One region of the Paenibacillus sp. FSL R7-0345 genome, then DNA from elsewhere that is predicted to be linked to it. Evidence: riboswitches for the same ligand, from Rfam matches in the RefSeq annotation. Region 1 holds a riboswitch; the other holds the start of a gene.
What was found. Region 1 has a riboswitch for cobalamin ahead of NST84_RS04435 (DUF4430 domain-containing protein). Riboswitches for the same ligand answer to the same signal wherever they lie in the genome.
Positions count from the first base shown of each region.

Region 1 (8,178 bases):
TTTGTGGAAAAAGGCTCGCTGCGTCCCGGGGACCGCAATATCGAAAAGGATTATGTGTTCGATCTGGCTTCCGGCCGGATGCTGAATACTGATTTTGGCGGGACCCGGCAGCCCTTTGCCGAGCTGGTCTGGAAGACGCTTAACCGGAAGGGCAGCATGGAGGATTATGCCCGGTTTGCCGATTCCCTGCTGACAGGGGAAGGGGTGGAGCGTAAGCTGCAGCTGGCTGTTTACAATGAGCTGGCAGTCTTTTATGAGATTGAGCAGGGCGATGAGCAGTTATATACGGACAATAAAATCGCTGTGCTCAGCGGTTTGTTGTCCTACCTGAAGCCCCAGGGAGCGCTGGAGTCACGGGTGCGGCTGAATGATCTGTTTCTGGAACGGTTCGACCGCGAGTATGATGCCATCCGGCAGCGCGGGATTCCACAGCCTGAGGTGCTGGAGCAGTTTAAGGAATATTTTGAGCTGGAAGGACATAACTACCGCGGTAAAATCGTCGATTATTACATCAACGGCATGCTGAATGGTACAGCTGCGGGGCGCGGGGATGTGCTGGCTGCGGCTTATGGCATTATTGAGAGCAATGACGGGCTGAGTGCAGCTTTTTTCAAAAAAGTGCTGGGCCAGCCCGTATTCCGCAGACAGCTGCTGGAGCCCTATATGGAATCCCGGCTGGCTGCTTCGGTTGATTCAAAAGATGTGATGCGCTTCGTGTTCCATTGGGGACGCTTTTTACCGGAGGTGCTGCAGCAGGACTTTGCCCGGGACATGGTCAAGGAGTATCTGCTTGAGAGGCTGGCCGGGGATAACAATCCTGTGGCTGCCGTAGCGGCTGCCCATGATTTTGTCGAGAAGGCGGAAAAAGAGCGGCGCAGAGGCAGCGGCCTCTATCCGGAGGCGATGTCGCTGCTGCTGGAGCTGGCGAATGCGGCGGACCGCTTTTTGCTGAGCCGTGTGGATTTGGACGAGCTGACGCTGGAGCAGCTGCTGGATATTTCGTTCCTGCGCTACCGCGACTCCGAGGACTGGCAGCCGCCGCTCGATTCGATCAGCAGACGCAAGGCGAATGCCCTGCGGGCGGCCTACCGCTGGTTTGGCGAGGAGAAGCCGGATGAGGGGATTTTTGCCGGACTTGCTCCGCGTGAGCTGGACGATGTGCAGCTGCTCGGACGGCGCTGGCTGAAGGATATGCGCGGAGCAGAGCCGTTTGAGCGTCTGCCGCTGGCGTTCTATCATATCAGTGAGCGCGAAGACGGGCCACTGGATTATGATGCACTGCTGGAGCTGGTTATGCGCAAGGCGGGCGGAGATAAAGAAACGGTGTACCGCTTCTTTGACTGGTCGCAGGGCAGCAGGCTGTTCACGGTTTCTAATAAAAAGCTGTGGCCGGGATATAAGCGGGCCATTCTGAAGTACTTCATGAACAAAGACCGTGAAGCCTTCAAAAACCGGGATTTCCGCAAAAGCTATGTAGCTGCCGCAGGACCGGCACTGCAGAATGTTTATAACGAAGCCCGCAGCAAGCTGGCTTCACCGCTGGCGCGGTGGGTCAGTCGCAGCCGATTTCAACTCCTGATCAGCGGCACCATTCTGGGGCTTGTGATCATCGGGGTGATTATTGCAGTCAGCCTGCTGCGCCCGGACCCTGCCGATACAGCGCAGCCGGAGAATAGCTCCGGAACCGGCGCGGTTACCGTTGCGCTTGGCAGCGGCGGTACAGCCGGCACCCGGTTGGTGTTCACCTTTGCCGGTGCCGCAGAGTGCTCCGCCTTTAAGCCGGCGGAGATTGGAATCGTGTCCGGGGATAAGGTGACGGACACGTACGATGTTGTTGCGACGACAGGCAGCTGCCTGACGGCGTTGCCGGAACCGGGAGCCGCGGGTGACAGCGGCTCTGGTGAGGACGGCGCAGCGGCGGGCAACGCCGGCGGCGGAACGGGCGGCAACGCGTCCGGGAACGCGGGAGCCGGGACAGACGACGCAGGGGCGGGCAACGCCGGCGGCGGAACGGGCGGCAACGCGTCCGGGAACGCGGGAGCCGGGACAGACGACGCAGCGGCGGGCAACGCTGGCGGCGGAACGGACGGCACTGCGTCCGGGAACGCGGGAGCCGGGACAGACGACGCAGCTGCGGGTAATGCTGGCGGCGGAACGGACGGCACTGCAGGCGTTGGGGCAGGAGACGGGGACGTGTCCGTCTCTTCTCCGCCGTCAACCGGCCAGCAGGGCGCCGGGGCTTACCAGGTCACAGTTGACCTGAAAGCGGGTGCCGTAATTGCAGCCGGAAGTATGATTACAGCCGGTGAGTACAAGCTGATTGTTCAGCCTGACCCGGCAGCGGGGGCCATCGCTTCACCGGCGGTGCAGCCTTCCGCTACAGCTGGAGCAACGCCTGACGATTCTGCTGGTGCGGGTGGCAACGGTGGAAATGATGCCGTTGGCAACAATACGGTTGATGGGGATAATACAAACAAAGCGGGCTCTAATGATGCTGATGCTGAGAGGACTCCCGGGGCGGAGTAGCCCTGTTTTGCATAACTAATTAATGTACAAATTAACTTGATCCTGAACAGTACCGGTGGCCGGATGGCGGCGCGGGTACGTTCAGGATTTTTTTCTGCGGATGGGGAGGAGTATTACTAAATGTGAGTTACATTGAACCTTGAACTTTGAATCTTGAACAGCTGAACCGTTCACAGATATTCGCAACAGCTCGCAACAATGCGCAGACAGCTGGGCAGGTGCGTTCCTGATAGCGTTCCTAATGATTTTGCAGCGAACGAGCTGGAACTAAGTGGATTTTAGACAACTAGTTTCTGCTAAAATCAGCGAAGGACAGAACTAAGTGGAAATTCGCTACTTATTTGAGGAGAATTCTCCTAAAAGTGCTAAAACCTGGTGAATTAAGTGTCCATTTTCCACTTAGTTACACTGAAATGGGGATTTCGGCGGAATTAAATTGCTTTTTTCCAACTAGCTCGCGTGTCCCCTTATATTTGAGGGTGAAGCAGCCTCAGGATAGGTTAGTTTGAAGGCGGGAACTTGGTGGCGGATCAACGTGCGGTTGGATAGGCCAGAGTAAGAGTAAGTGTAAGAGTAGAGTAGAGTAGTCTGCAAGATGGGATAGTTTGCTGAAGTGGTAGTGTGAGTAATCCGAACAGCACAATCGTCCGGTGATGGCTGGGCGGGTGCATTCCTGATGGCGTTCCTGATGATTTTACAGCGAACGAGCTGAAACTAAGTGGATTTTAGACAACTAATTCCTGCTGAAATCAGCGATGGACAGAACTAAGTGGAAATTCGCTACTTATTTGAAGAGATTTCTCCGAAAAGTGCTCAAACCTGGTGAATTAAGTGTCCATTTTCCACTTAGTTACACTGAAATGGGGATTTCGGCGGAATTAAGTTGCTTTTTTCCAACTAGCCCGCGTGTCCCCTTCTATTTGAGGGTGAAGCAGCTTCAGGATAGGTTAGTTTGAAGGCAGGAACTTGGTGGCGGATCAACGTGCGGTTGGAGAGGCCTGAGTAAGAGTAGAGTAGAGTAGAGTAGAGTAAAGTAGTTTGATAGAAAAGTTGTTTTTGCGCGGCAGGTGTTTGTGGCAATTAAATGTGTGGTTGGAGCGGGCAGGTAGGAGCAGGGAGTCTGTATGTTTAGAGAGCCAGCGTGGTTGAGGTAGCTTTCCTATTAAGAGTATTAAGAGTAGTCTGCGTAGACGACGCCCTCCCCGTATAAGCCAATTGGTTAGAAGGAATAACGCCTAATCGTTTCCGGGCTTATCTAGCTGACATGGGATGGAAAGAGATTGTATCAGCTTTTCCTATGGACATAGAGGGGAATAGTAGATATTATTATGAATAATAAAATTTAATAAGCTATTGAAAAAGGTGCGCGTTCTATCCAGATAGAATCCGCTTAATAGGGAAGGCCGGTGCAAGTCCGGCGCGGTCCCGCCACTGTAAATGCTGAGCGACTCCTGATAAAGGTGCCACTGTCTGGCTGTTTAAGCCGACGGGAAGGTAGGGGGAAGCGATGAGGCATAAGCCAGGAGACCTGCCTTTTTCATGGACGTTTCACTTCTTCGTGGGGTAAGAATGCGGAACACATGCAGATGAACTGCGGCTAAAAAAAGGGTGTATTATGCGTTAGTGTGCCTTTTTGGAATATGAACTTGCTGATAACGGTCTTACTATCCGCAGGCTCCAATGACAGCCGATTAATTTGTATTCTTCCCGGCCGCCCTTAACAGGGGCGGTTTTTATGTTGCAATGGGGGAGCCCAGGCTTCCGGCTCTAATTCTCCCCCTGCTCCGGCAGAGACGGATACTTTCCCCAGAGGATGCAAATCCGGATTCTGCTGTCTGCTGTGCTGTAAAGCAAGTTCATTCTATTAACGGAAAAGAGGTTAACAATGAAGAAGAAATTTTCTGCCCGGTTTCTGAGACTTGGCCTGGCTTTATTGCTGGTTATCTCGATTATAGGAGGCGCAGTCGTTCCTTCCGGGCAAAGCTATGCTGCAGCGGACGCTTCGGCGGTTACAGGAACGGAAAGTGTAACGGAGTCTGTGTACGCAGCGGACGATTCCTCCGCTCAACTGCTGAGTACGCTGGCGGCAGCGGCGGTGAACGAACAGGTTACTGTAAAAGAGGCCACTTACCAAACTGCCGAGTATATTCTTGGCAGCGGTATAAAGTCGGACTGGCAGGCCATTGCCCTGGCTCAGGCAGGCTATCAAATACCGGATAGCTACGCCCAGAACCTTAAGCTCGATGTGCAGAAGGCAGGAGGCAGCTTTGCCAATGTCACTGATTATGCACGTACTGTGCTTGCGGTGAAGGCAGCAGGTCTTAATCCGGAGAATTTTGCCGGGGAAGGATCGTCTGCAGGCTACAACCTGATTGAAAAGATTTATAACAGCGATAGAATCAGCGGACAGACGCTAAATGCTCCAGTGTACGCGCTGCTTGCGCTGGATTCCGGTCATTACACCATTCCGGGCGATGCCAAATGGACCAAGTCTGCGCTGTTAAGCGAGATTTTGGCCAAGCAGAATGCGGACGGCGGCTTTACCCTGTCATCTGGTGCAAGCGACCCGGATATGACAGCGATGGCTCTGGCAGCCCTGGCTGCACACAAGAATGAGCCGGTCGTAGCGACAGCCGGACAAAAAGCCGTAGCCTGGCTCGCTGCCGCCCAGGACAGCAAAGGCGGATATGGCGACAACAGTGAGAGTGCCGCCCAGGCTATCATTGGCCTGACTTCTTTTGGCGTAGACCCGGCAGGGGCTGAGTTTGCTAAAACAGAAGGCGACCTGATCTCAAGACTGCTGAGCTTCTTTAAAGCGGGCGGCGGTTTTTCCCATAATGAAGCAGGCAATGTAAATGCTTATGCAACCGAACAAGGGCTGCAGGCACTGGTCGCCTACAACCTGTTCAGCGGTGGCAACAACGGAAAGCTGTATGACTTTACTAAACCGGCAGCCCAGAATCCGCTGGTATATGTACCGCTTGTAATTGAAGGGCCACAGGGAACGCTGGGTCAAGGCAATGCCTATGCGGGTACTGCCCTCGAAGCGCTGGAGAAGGTTGCAGCCCAGAACGGGCTGGCGCTTACGAACCCATCCGGAAACTACGTTACAGCAATCGGCAATGTAGCGGCGGGAATGTTCGGCGGCTGGGACGGCTGGAGCTATGCCGTAGTCCGCAGCGGGCAGTGGCTGTATCCGGATGTAGGTATGAAGGACTTCAGCCTCAAGAGCTCGGACCGGATTGTTGTATATTACGGCGGGGCTGATACACAGCTGATTGAATCGGTAACCTTGTCCAAGGCGCAGCCCGAGGAATATGAGCCGTTCACGGTTACTGTTAATCAGATCCAGTGGGTTTGGGACAATGCAACCAGTACTTCCAGTCCAGTAGTCTCCAAGGCAGCAGGTGTTGAGGTTGCAATCGGCAGCCAGACTGCGAAGACTGACCAGGATGGCAAAGCCGAGTTCAGTGAAGGTCTGGCGGAAGGCGACTATACGCTGGCTGTTAGCGGTTATGCAGCAAATCAGGCGCCGGCAGTTGTCAAACACACTCAGACACTCAGCGTTGTTTCTCAAAATGTATCCATCCAGCTGTCTGTGGAAGGACCGGAAGGCAATATTGCAGAAGGTACGCTGAAGGCAGCCAATGTTCTGGCGGCGCTTAAAAAGCTGACCGCTTCGAACAATATCCCGCTGCAGATTACTGAGTCCACGTTCGGCAGCTATGTATCCGGTATTGCCGGATATCCGGGTGAAGACTACAACGGGTACTGGAGTTTTGTTGTCCAGCGTGACGGGAAATGGACTTATCCTAGCGTCGGCATGGGCGATTTCGAATTGCAGGCTTCTGATAAAGTATTGGTCTACTTCGGCGGTGCAGGTACGCAGGTTGTTCAAACAGTCCAGGTAACCCCGGAGCATCCTAAGCCGGAGGAACCGTTTACGGTAAAGGTTACCCAAGTAAAGTGGGTATGGAATAATGCAACATTTACAAGTGATCCGGTAGAATCAGCGGCAGCCGGTGTGCAGGTAACGATTAACGGCACAACGGTAACCACGGACGATAAGGGCACGGCTTCTTTTGAAAAAGGACTGTCTGCCAAAGTCTACACGCTGGCTGTAACCGGCTACGTTAAAGGGGCTGCCCCTACAATTGTAAGGCACACGCAGGCCTTCAAGGTGGCTCCCGGAAATGTGACAGCCTCTCTGGCAATTGAAGGACCGCAGGGTCCTCTAGCGGAGGGATCACTTGAGGCATTTAATGCTTATGATGCTCTGCAGCAGCTGACGGCTTCCAAGAACATTGCGCTGCAGGCTACAGAATCCCAGTATGGTATTTTCGTTCAGGGAATCGGCGGAATCGAAGGCGGAGTCTACCATAAGGACGGCTATTGGGGCTTTGTTGTATCCCGGGCCGGTAAATGGATATTCCCTGATACCGGGATGAACGATTTTGTGCTGCAGGCCTCCGACAAGGTGCTTGTCTACTACGGCGGCGGCAGTACACAGCTTGTTGATTCAATGGCGGTTACGCCTGCACAGCCTAAGCAGGGTGAGGCATTCACGGTTAAGGTTATGCAGGTTGCACAGGTCTGGGATGCAAACTATGTACCGGAACTGGTTGTGTCTGCAGCTGCAGGGGTTCAGGTTAGTGCCGGCGGAGTTACAGTTACAACAAACTCAGACGGAACAGCAACCTTTGGGCAAGGCCTTACGGCCGGTACACATACTCTGGCTGTAACGGGATATGCGGAAGGCCAGCTGCCAAGCATTGCCCGTTATACACAGGCATTAACTATTGCGTCTACAGACACGGTTCCACAGCCGGCGACGGCGACGATTTCTGTCACAGGCGACAGTATAAAAGGCACTATTCTCTCTAGTACTACTGTAACGCTGAACGAGGGTGAGACAGCTTACAGCCTGCTGGTCCGCCAGCTTGGAAGCAAGGTAGTGAGCGAAGGCAGCGGCGACAGCGTCTATATTAAATCCATTGACGGTCTCGCGCAGCTGGACCGCGGTAAAGACAGCGGCTGGATGTATTCCGTTAACGGCAGCTTCCCGAATACAAGCGCGGGCAGCTATAAGTTAAGCCGCGGCGATGTACTGGCCTGGCGTTATACAACCAACGGCGGAGCTGATATCGGTAATCCGCCAAATGGCCCGGGAAATACAGGAACAGCGGGATCCGGAAGTCTTGCCGGGGTCACCATTACTGCAGGCAATACGCTTCCGCTCCAGCAGGTTGGCCAGACAACAGCCGTGATCGGCGATCTGATGTCTGCGATAGAAGCAGCCAAGCTTAAAGAGCGTCTGGCGGCCAATGTGGCCAGCTTCCAACAGAATGTAACTCCGGGTACAGCGTCCGTACTGAAGGACAGCGGCGGTGAAGTGCAGCTGCAGATTCCGGCAGGTGCGGTGCTGAGTCCAGTGGACATTATTGTCCAGGAGTTACCTGCGAACCGCCCTGAAGTGGTTTCGGGAATGTATGATTTCCAGCCTGACGGTACGAATTTCCTGCAAACAGTAGATCTGCAGATTGTACTACCGGTTACCACTTCTAATCAGGCCAATCTGGCACTGGCCTGGCTGAACGAGAATTCAGGCAACTGGATTCCGGTTCCGGCGGTGCTTGATATCAGTACCGGGAC
Region 1 is NZ_CP152002.1:1,050,077-1,058,254, forward strand. Features, by position in the region: gene NST84_RS04430 (hypothetical protein) at 1-2,526, shown strand, start outside; cobalamin riboswitch at 3,870-4,077, shown strand; gene NST84_RS04435 (DUF4430 domain-containing protein) at 4,412-8,178, shown strand, end outside.

Region 2 (8,178 bases), 540 kb from region 1:
CAAATGGGCCCTCGCCCAGCTCTTTCGTTGGGCTTCTGCATAGGATGAGGCATAACCAATTGGGAGGTAAAACCTTGAATAATTATCAGCCAATGTACACAATGCCACATGCTATCACTGTCTATCCTGTTGATCCATATGTCGTTGAAACCTTAATGTCCGTAAGGGGTAAGCAGGTGGTTCTGGAAACTACCCGCGGCGGAATCAGCGGTTGTGTGATGGATGTTAAGCCAGATCACGTTGTACTGGATACTAGAGGCAGAAAATTCTTTGTACGCATTTGTGAGATTGTTTGGATCATGCCGGAATAAATTTCTTGAATGAGCTGCTTCGGCAGCTCTTTTTCTTTTCTTTATAACCGAATACTACGAATGACGTTTCGACCCCAGCCGCAGACTGAATAATGCTCCAGACAAAGCAATGCAAGCCGCTAACAGGAAGGTATCGGAGTACCCTTTCATTTCTGCCAATGCTGCACTACCGCCTGCCATCGTTATCCGCGCGTTAGCCCGGAATGCCAGGAAGTTGCTCAAGCCAGCAATTGCAATAGGGATTACCAGGTTGGAGCTTGCTGAGGTTAAAGGTGTAACACGGCTGATTAGCTCCGAAGGAGCGGATTGCAGAATATAGGTATTCAGAGACATCATGCATAGCCCCATTCCAATTCCGAGCAGCCCCACCATTCCCCCAATCATTCCTCCTCCTACGTTCTGGCCTAACTGTGAAAGCAGTAATAACACCAGGGATATCGTCCCTAAACCCAAACCGGCAAGCGGGCGTATACCCACCTTATCAAAAAGCCTTCCGCCAACCGGCATAAGCAGTCCGGACGTGACGGCCAGCATACTCATGACCAGACCTGCCTGAAACGGGCTATATCCTTTAAAATGCTGAAGGTACTGCGGGATAAATACCAGAGACCCGTTTAGAGCCGCATATTGAATCCAGCTTACAAATATCCCTCTCCGAAAGCTAACTTCTCTGAATGCCTGCAGAGCCAGAATGGGCTGCGGATGCCTCGTCTCATGAAACCACAGCCAGATTAGCAATAGGACACTCACTGCCCTCAATAACCAAAGAAACCATTGGGAGCCATCCACATTCATGCTTAAAGCGAGTAAAACAAAGGCTACAGGAGCCAGAAAAAAGCCGACCACATCTAACGTTTGCTTATTATAAGCGGATCGGACCGACCGTAGTACATTCGCCTTTAGCAAATAACGTATCCCTAAATAAACAGTAAGTACTCCTAAAGGAAGATTGATGAGAAAAATCCATTGCCAGCCTATTGATTCTAACAGCCAGCCGGATAGAACCGGTCCGGAGGCCGGTGCCAGCAGCATCGGGATACCCAGCATCCCCATGACCTGACCTTTCTTATTCTCCGGTGCTAGGCGGAATATCATAGCCATTCCTATCGGCTGAACCATTCCCCCACCAAGCCCTTGAAGGATCCGGCAGACCGTTAACTGCAAGGAATTCTGGGCCAGCGCACATAGCAAGGATCCGGCAACAAACATGATAATGGTTATAATGTACGCTTTTGCAGAACCCAGCCTGTCCGAGAACCAGCCAGCCAGCGGAATCGTAACCGACATGGCTAACATATAACCCGTAATTACCCACTGTAAGGTGCTAAAGGAAACTCCAAAATCCTTAGACAAGCTGGGGATGGCTACGTTCATTGCGGTGCTGTCTATCATCACCATCATCATTCCGGGAATAATAGCCATAAGGGTAAGGATGAACGACCTCCGCTGAGACACCTCATTCTGTTTGTCCTGACTATTCATATCAGCTCTCCTTTTACTAAACAGCGTGTTGATTAACGTTCACCCGCTGATTATAATCAGAACAACACAAAAGTCGATGATCATAAATCATCGTTATGTTCATTAATCAACGGTAAGCTGCAGAATGATCAGTAAAGATACTATTTTATTCAGGAGAGGAACCCGCAGTGAACGAAAAAACAGACCGCCGGATTAAACAGGGGAACCTTTTATCTGCACTATCAGGACATTCATGATTTCTATGAGCAGTATAAAAATGAGGTGCTGGAGCAGTTCAACAGCATTATTAAGAAGCTTGGAACCGTACGGGAAGCCAGCGGGCCCTTTATTGATCCGCCCTCAGGTTATGTACGCCCATTCGAGTATGTCCTTGAGCAAAAGCATTTTTTCAAAAGATTGCTGGGCTTTGGAGGCGACACTAATCTTTCCCTTCAAATGACAGAGCTGATCAATCAGCAGTTAATTAATGCCTACCTCATAAATCATCAACAGATTACATCTGCAGATATTCCTGTCAAACATCAATATTTATTTGCGTATCTTTCTTCCGCCTATGTGGGGACCATGCAGTTCTGGATTCAAAGGGATTTTGACTTATCTCCGGCGGAGATGGCTATTTTGTTCTCACAGATTTCGAGACTGGGATCGGCGCATATAACAATTCCTGTGTAATACCGGGTTCCTGCAAGGACACTAAATTTAGCTATAAGGAGAGGTCGTATATCATGCTTCAAGGGACGAGGACCGCCGCTTGGATCGGGTTCGGGCTGTATACAGGCCTTACTCTATTTTTCTTATTCGTTGGCTTCAGCCGGTCATCGGCTCTGCCAGAGACGGGCTTGCGGTATCATTTGGTATTTGACGGTATTCCACTGAGGTTTCCGGGCGATGGTTTTTCGAATCTTTGGTTATTCAACCTGGGTAACTATCTGGCATTTGTACCGTTTGGACTGGCGGTTCCGCTGCTGATCCGCTGCCGGTTCCTGCCGTTCCTCTTAGTCTTCCTAGCAGCGATTACCGGGGTTGAGCTGATCCAGATGGTGACCCATTTGGGCGCGTTTGATATTAACGATATTGTCATTAATACGCTGGGTGCCAGTGTCGGCTATGGCGCCCAGCGGCTGGTCCGCCGCGATCGTACGTCGCCAAGAGGTTTACTCAAGCTGCTGTTCTCCGGAGCAGTATTGACATTGGCCGTTTACTCCGGCGTGAGCGGTCTTAATCATTATCTTGATAATGGCCGCGGTGAGATCATGGCGCTGGACCAGCTCCCCCTTGAGCATGGCGAAGTGAGGTGGGAACCAAGACTCACCGGTTTCACTGCAGCGCAGGAGCGGATCGAACCGGCGGTCAATCTATACAGCCGTGATAATCCGAGAAGCCACGAGTTCTCACTGCGCCTTGATGGACGGTTCAAAGAGCTTTCCGGTAATCTGGCCGTCCCTGACGACGTTATAAATGCGGCGAGCAGCGGCAGCAGCCGTGTCATTATCAGCTCCGACGGAGAAGAGATTTACTCCATGGATATCAATATCGTACCGGGCGAGAATCAGCCGCTATCCTTCCGTGTGCCGCTTGAAGGCAAGCAGGAGCTGACGATTACTGTCTTTAACGATACTGCCGACCCTCGAACCAATGCGGTATTCTGGGATGTCACGCTTATTGAAGCCAATGCCGGCCAAAAGCTGGCGGCACGAATTCATCGGTTGCTGGGCGGGGGATAGCGCGGCTTTACTCGGGCAAGGGCAGAAGGATGGTAGAAAACAGAAAAAGACGCGGCCCCGAAACCCCCGGAAACCGCGCCATAATTGAATTTGTAAACATGCTGGTGAAGGGAATTGAACCCCCGGCCTACGCATTACGAGTGCGTTGCTCTACCCCTGAGCTACACCAGCCTGAAGCTTGGGATACCCGTCATAAACAAAAACATTATACAACTTTTGGCGAAAATCGCCAAGTCCCTTTTATCCTGCCACCAGCCCTTCTCTTACTGCAGCTTCCGTTTGACCGACTGCAGCTTGCTACGGCTCGTGGACGGCTTGTCACGGCGGTCATCGATTTTGAGTGAAGTAGATACGCGCTGTGCTCCTCCATTGAACGGAGACTCGTGCAGTGCCTCTACAGCCGCCAAAATCCTGGATACCGGGCCCTCAATAATCGTTCCCATAGAGGTCAGTTCAAAGGTGATTCCTTCCACCGTCTGCAGCACACGCTGCATATCAGCTACATAACTGCTAAGACTGGTGCTGCCTGTACCGATCGGAATGACTGTAACTTCGCCAATAGCCATCGTTAGATCCCTCCTGACCTAGATTCCTTTAACCTCACTATATTGTAGCAACTCCGCTGCTCCCCCACAAATTTTAGCCACAAAAAGTTCATCATTCTTCTTCTATGCAGAACCTGCAGGATGCATAAGCTCCGCTCTGTAAAACTAGTGTCAGAATCACTAGAGATATGAAGTCTTTGTGGCAGCTTTTCGGACAATTTATGAATCATAACAACCCCGATTTATGCTCAGCCTGTGGATTACCTGTGGACTAGTTGTGGATCACCTGTGAGTAAACGGTCTGAAGCCGCTCCCCGCGCGGGTTTGTAAATAATGGTTTACAAACACAATATATTGGGGTATTTTTATTAACATCAACCAAATATAGTGGAAGCAGGTGCTTTACTCTAGTAAACAGAGTACAAGCTTAATAGGGAAGCGCGGTGCAAAACCGCTGCGGTCCCGCCACTGTAACCGGGTGCCCGCTGTGAGCAATATTTTGCAGGGCACATCCTCCGGCATATGCCACTGAGGGCGGACAAGCCCCCGGGAAGGAGCCGCTGGATGCACCGGAAGCCAGGAGGCCTGCCTGTTTCCGGGCACCGCTATTCACCCCTGCGAGGAACAGGAGAGGTGTCCGCATGCGGCCTGCAGCAGCAGATTCAGCCTTGCCGGATGACCGGCAACACAAGGCTGCCGATACCTGAGGATGATAGGCACTATCGCCTTCAGCTATCGGCTTCTGCACAAGATAAGGTATTTGGAACGCATCCGGGCATTTTCCGCCTCCAAGGCGGGAGATGTCTTTTTACTGGGTATAGAGTGGACAGATTTGAACCATACATTTGCAGGAACGATTAACGATTATCGAGAGGAGAGAGTTACATATGACGCTGCTGGAGAAACGGTACAATAGCGGACAAGCTGCACAGGAGGTACTTCTGGAAGAATTAATACATTTGGGCCGGGATATTATCGAAAGCGCGGATCTTGATCTGCTGCGTGAGAATGCCAACCTGAACGGAGAGAGCTTTTCCGGCAAAATGAGTAAATTCGGCAGTGAGTATTCCAAATGGTATGCCCGCAATTTCACCATGCCGCCGCAGCTCGTACAGGCAACGCTCGATAATGTCGTCTACGTACACGACCTGGATCAATATGCGATCGGAACAACCAACTGCATCTTCATTCCATTTGAACGGCTGCTTCGCGAGGGCTTTAACACCGGCAACGGCAGCGTCCGCCCTCCTAACTCAATTATGACGGCAATGTCGCTGGTGGCGATTATTTTCCAGTCCCAGCAGAATGCCCAATATGGCGGTGTATCGGCCAACAAGCTTGATTTTGACCTAGCACCTTATGTGACCAAATCCTTCGCCAAGCTGTTCCGCAAGGGCCTCGGCTACTTCGAAGAAGGCGAAGCAAGCGAAATCGCCGGTGATATCACGATGAGCCGCAGTGATCTGGCTGAGCAGTATCCGCGCTCCTTCCGTTTCGCCCAGAAAGAAACAGAGAGCGAAACCCTGCAGGCAGCAGAGAGCATGATTCACAACCTGAATACGATGTCCAGCCGTTCGGGCGGACAGATTCCTTTTACAAGCATTAACTATGGTACCTGCACAACTCCGGAAGGACAGCTGGTTATCAGCTCCCTGCTGACTGCAACGATGAACGGCCTTGGCAGCGGGGAAACGCCGGTGTTCCCGATTCAGATTTTCAAATGCAAGCAGGGTGTGAACCAGCAGCAGGGCGATCCGAACTATGAGCTGTTCCTGAAGGCGGCTGAATGCTCGGCCCGCAGACTGTATCCGAACTTTGCAAACCTGGATGCACCGCTCAATCTGCAGTACTATGATCCGTCAAACCCGGATACTGAATTTGCAACAATGGGCTGCCGTACACGGGTGCTCGGTGACCGTTTTGGACGTAATCACTGCTCCGGCAAAGGCAACCTGTCCTTTAACACGCTGAACCTGGTTCGTCTCGGTCTTGCCCACGGCACGATTACAGGACGCCGGCTGGCTGCTGATGAAGAAGGCTTTTATGATGATCTCAACCACTATATGGACATTGCGCTGGAGGGTCTGCTGCACCGGTTCCGGATCCAGGCAGCCCAGAAAGCTAAAGCTTCTGATTTTATGATGCGTGAAGGCGTATGGGAAGGCGGCGAGGCGCTGGCTCCCGAGGACATCGTGGGCGATCTGCTCAAGCACGGCAGTCTGTCCCTCGGCTTCATCGGAATGGCCGAATGCATGAAGGCAATGTACGGCAAGCACCACGGTGAGGATATGGAGGTTCATGGCAAAGCGGTAGCTATCGTGCGCCACATGCGTGAATACTGCGACCGTAAGAGCGAAGAGCTGGATCTGAACATTACGCTGTTTGCTACACCGGCTGAAGGCCTGTCCGGCAAATTCACCAAGGTGGACCGTAAGGTGCTGGGCTCGATCCCGGGCGTAACGGACCGCGAATACTATACGAACTCATTCCATATTCCTGTATATCATGAGCTTGGCGCAGCCCAGAAGATCAGTCTGGAAGCTCCCTTCCATGAGTACTGCAACGCCGGCGCGATCTCTTATGTGGAGCTGAACGGGAATGCACGGAGTAACCCGGCGGCTTTTGTCAAAATCATCAAATACGCGCTGGAGCAGCAGATCAGCTATTTCAGCATTAACCACCCGATTGACCGCTGCTCGGGCTGCGGCTATGAAGGGGTTATCGGCACCAATTGCCCTTCCTGTGGCGTTCATGAGCATGACGTACACATCCGCCGGCTGCGCCGGGTAACCGGATATCTGACCGGCGACTACCAGACCCGCTTCAATGCCGCCAAGCAGGCCGAAGTGAGAGACCGCATCAAGCACCTATGAATATCTGCGGCTACTATCCGGAGTCTATTAATGAAGGAGAAGGCATGCGGGCGGTTATCTTTATCAGCGGCTGCCGCCACCGCTGCCCCGGCTGCTTCAATCCAAAGACCTGGAATTTTAATTTTGGAGAACCATTTACACTGGAGCGGCAGCGCGAGATTATCGCCGAGATGGCCGCGAACCCGCTGCTGGACGGATTGACGCTGGCGGGGGGCGATCCTTTTTTCTCGGCGGATGAGGCCTGCGGCTTCATCCATGAGCTCCGTAGTGTGCTGCCGGACTTCCCGGTCTGGATCTACACCGGCTACACCTACGAGGAGCTGACCGCAGCTCCCGGCTCGCCGGAATGGAACCTGCTGGCGTTGTGCCAGGTGGTAATCGACGGCCGGTTCGTCGAGGAGCTTAAGGACACTACACTCCCTTACCGGGGAAGCAGCAACCAGCGGATTATCAATATACCCGCCAGTCTGGGCCGCGACGAGGTTGTGCATTGGCAGCCCGCGGCGCTGTAGATACGCAAAGATTGCTGCTTGGCCAAGCTCCTGTTTAGAAGAGTTAAATCTAACTCCGTTGAAGCTGGCCGGATTCCCTGCAGATTCACATACTCGTACAAAAAAATAAAAAGCCCGTACCGCCGGATTTCCGGCAATACGGGGCTTTGCTGTTGTTTCTTGCTGTGCTGCATATCTCAGCAGCTTCAATAGATAACGTGACTAAACCGTTTTGCGTGCTGCCTTCGCTGCAGTTTCTTCCGCCAGCTCCTCTAGCACGCTGTTCAGGCGCAGCTTGAGCTCGTCGGCCAGTTCAACGACACCCTGGTCGTTACGCACAGCCTGCGAGTCGACAGCATACACGCCGCCCAGAATGTGCCGTGCACCCAGCACAGACAATACAGGCTTCAGCGAGTAGTCGATTGCCAGCAGATGCGCCAGACTGCCGCCCATGAAGAGCGGAAGCACGATTTTGCCGGCCAGGCCTTTTTGCGGAATCAGATCGAGGAATGTTTTCAGCACCCCTGTATAAGAAGCCTTATAAACCGGACTAACTACGATTACCGCGTCGGCTTCAGCCACGAGCCCGTTAGCTTTTACAATCGCTTCACTCTCGAACTTGGTATGAATCAAGTCCTCTGCCGGAAGCTCGGCCACATTAATCCGCTCCACTTCAAAACCGCGCCCGCGCAGATCCGCCTCTGCATATTCAATGACCGCGTTAATCCGCGATACCAGGGATGGCGTTCCGT
Region 2 is NZ_CP152002.1:505,695-513,872, reverse strand. Features, by position in the region: gene NST84_RS02210 (YuzF family protein) at 93-311, shown strand; gene NST84_RS02205 (MDR family MFS transporter) at 366-1,793, opposite strand; gene NST84_RS02200 (TetR-like C-terminal domain-containing protein) at 2,055-2,465, shown strand; gene NST84_RS02195 (VanZ family protein) at 2,519-3,517, shown strand; tRNA gene NST84_RS02190 (tRNA-Thr) at 3,617-3,688, opposite strand; gene NST84_RS02185 (MTH1187 family thiamine-binding protein) at 3,781-4,083, opposite strand; cobalamin riboswitch at 4,441-4,670, shown strand; gene NST84_RS02180 (anaerobic ribonucleoside triphosphate reductase) at 4,950-6,935, shown strand; gene nrdG (anaerobic ribonucleoside-triphosphate reductase activating protein) at 6,932-7,447, shown strand; gene ssuE (NADPH-dependent FMN reductase) at 7,649-8,178, opposite strand, start outside.
Region 2: another riboswitch for cobalamin. It lies ahead of NST84_RS02180 (anaerobic ribonucleoside triphosphate reductase); the one in region 1 lies ahead of NST84_RS04435 (DUF4430 domain-containing protein).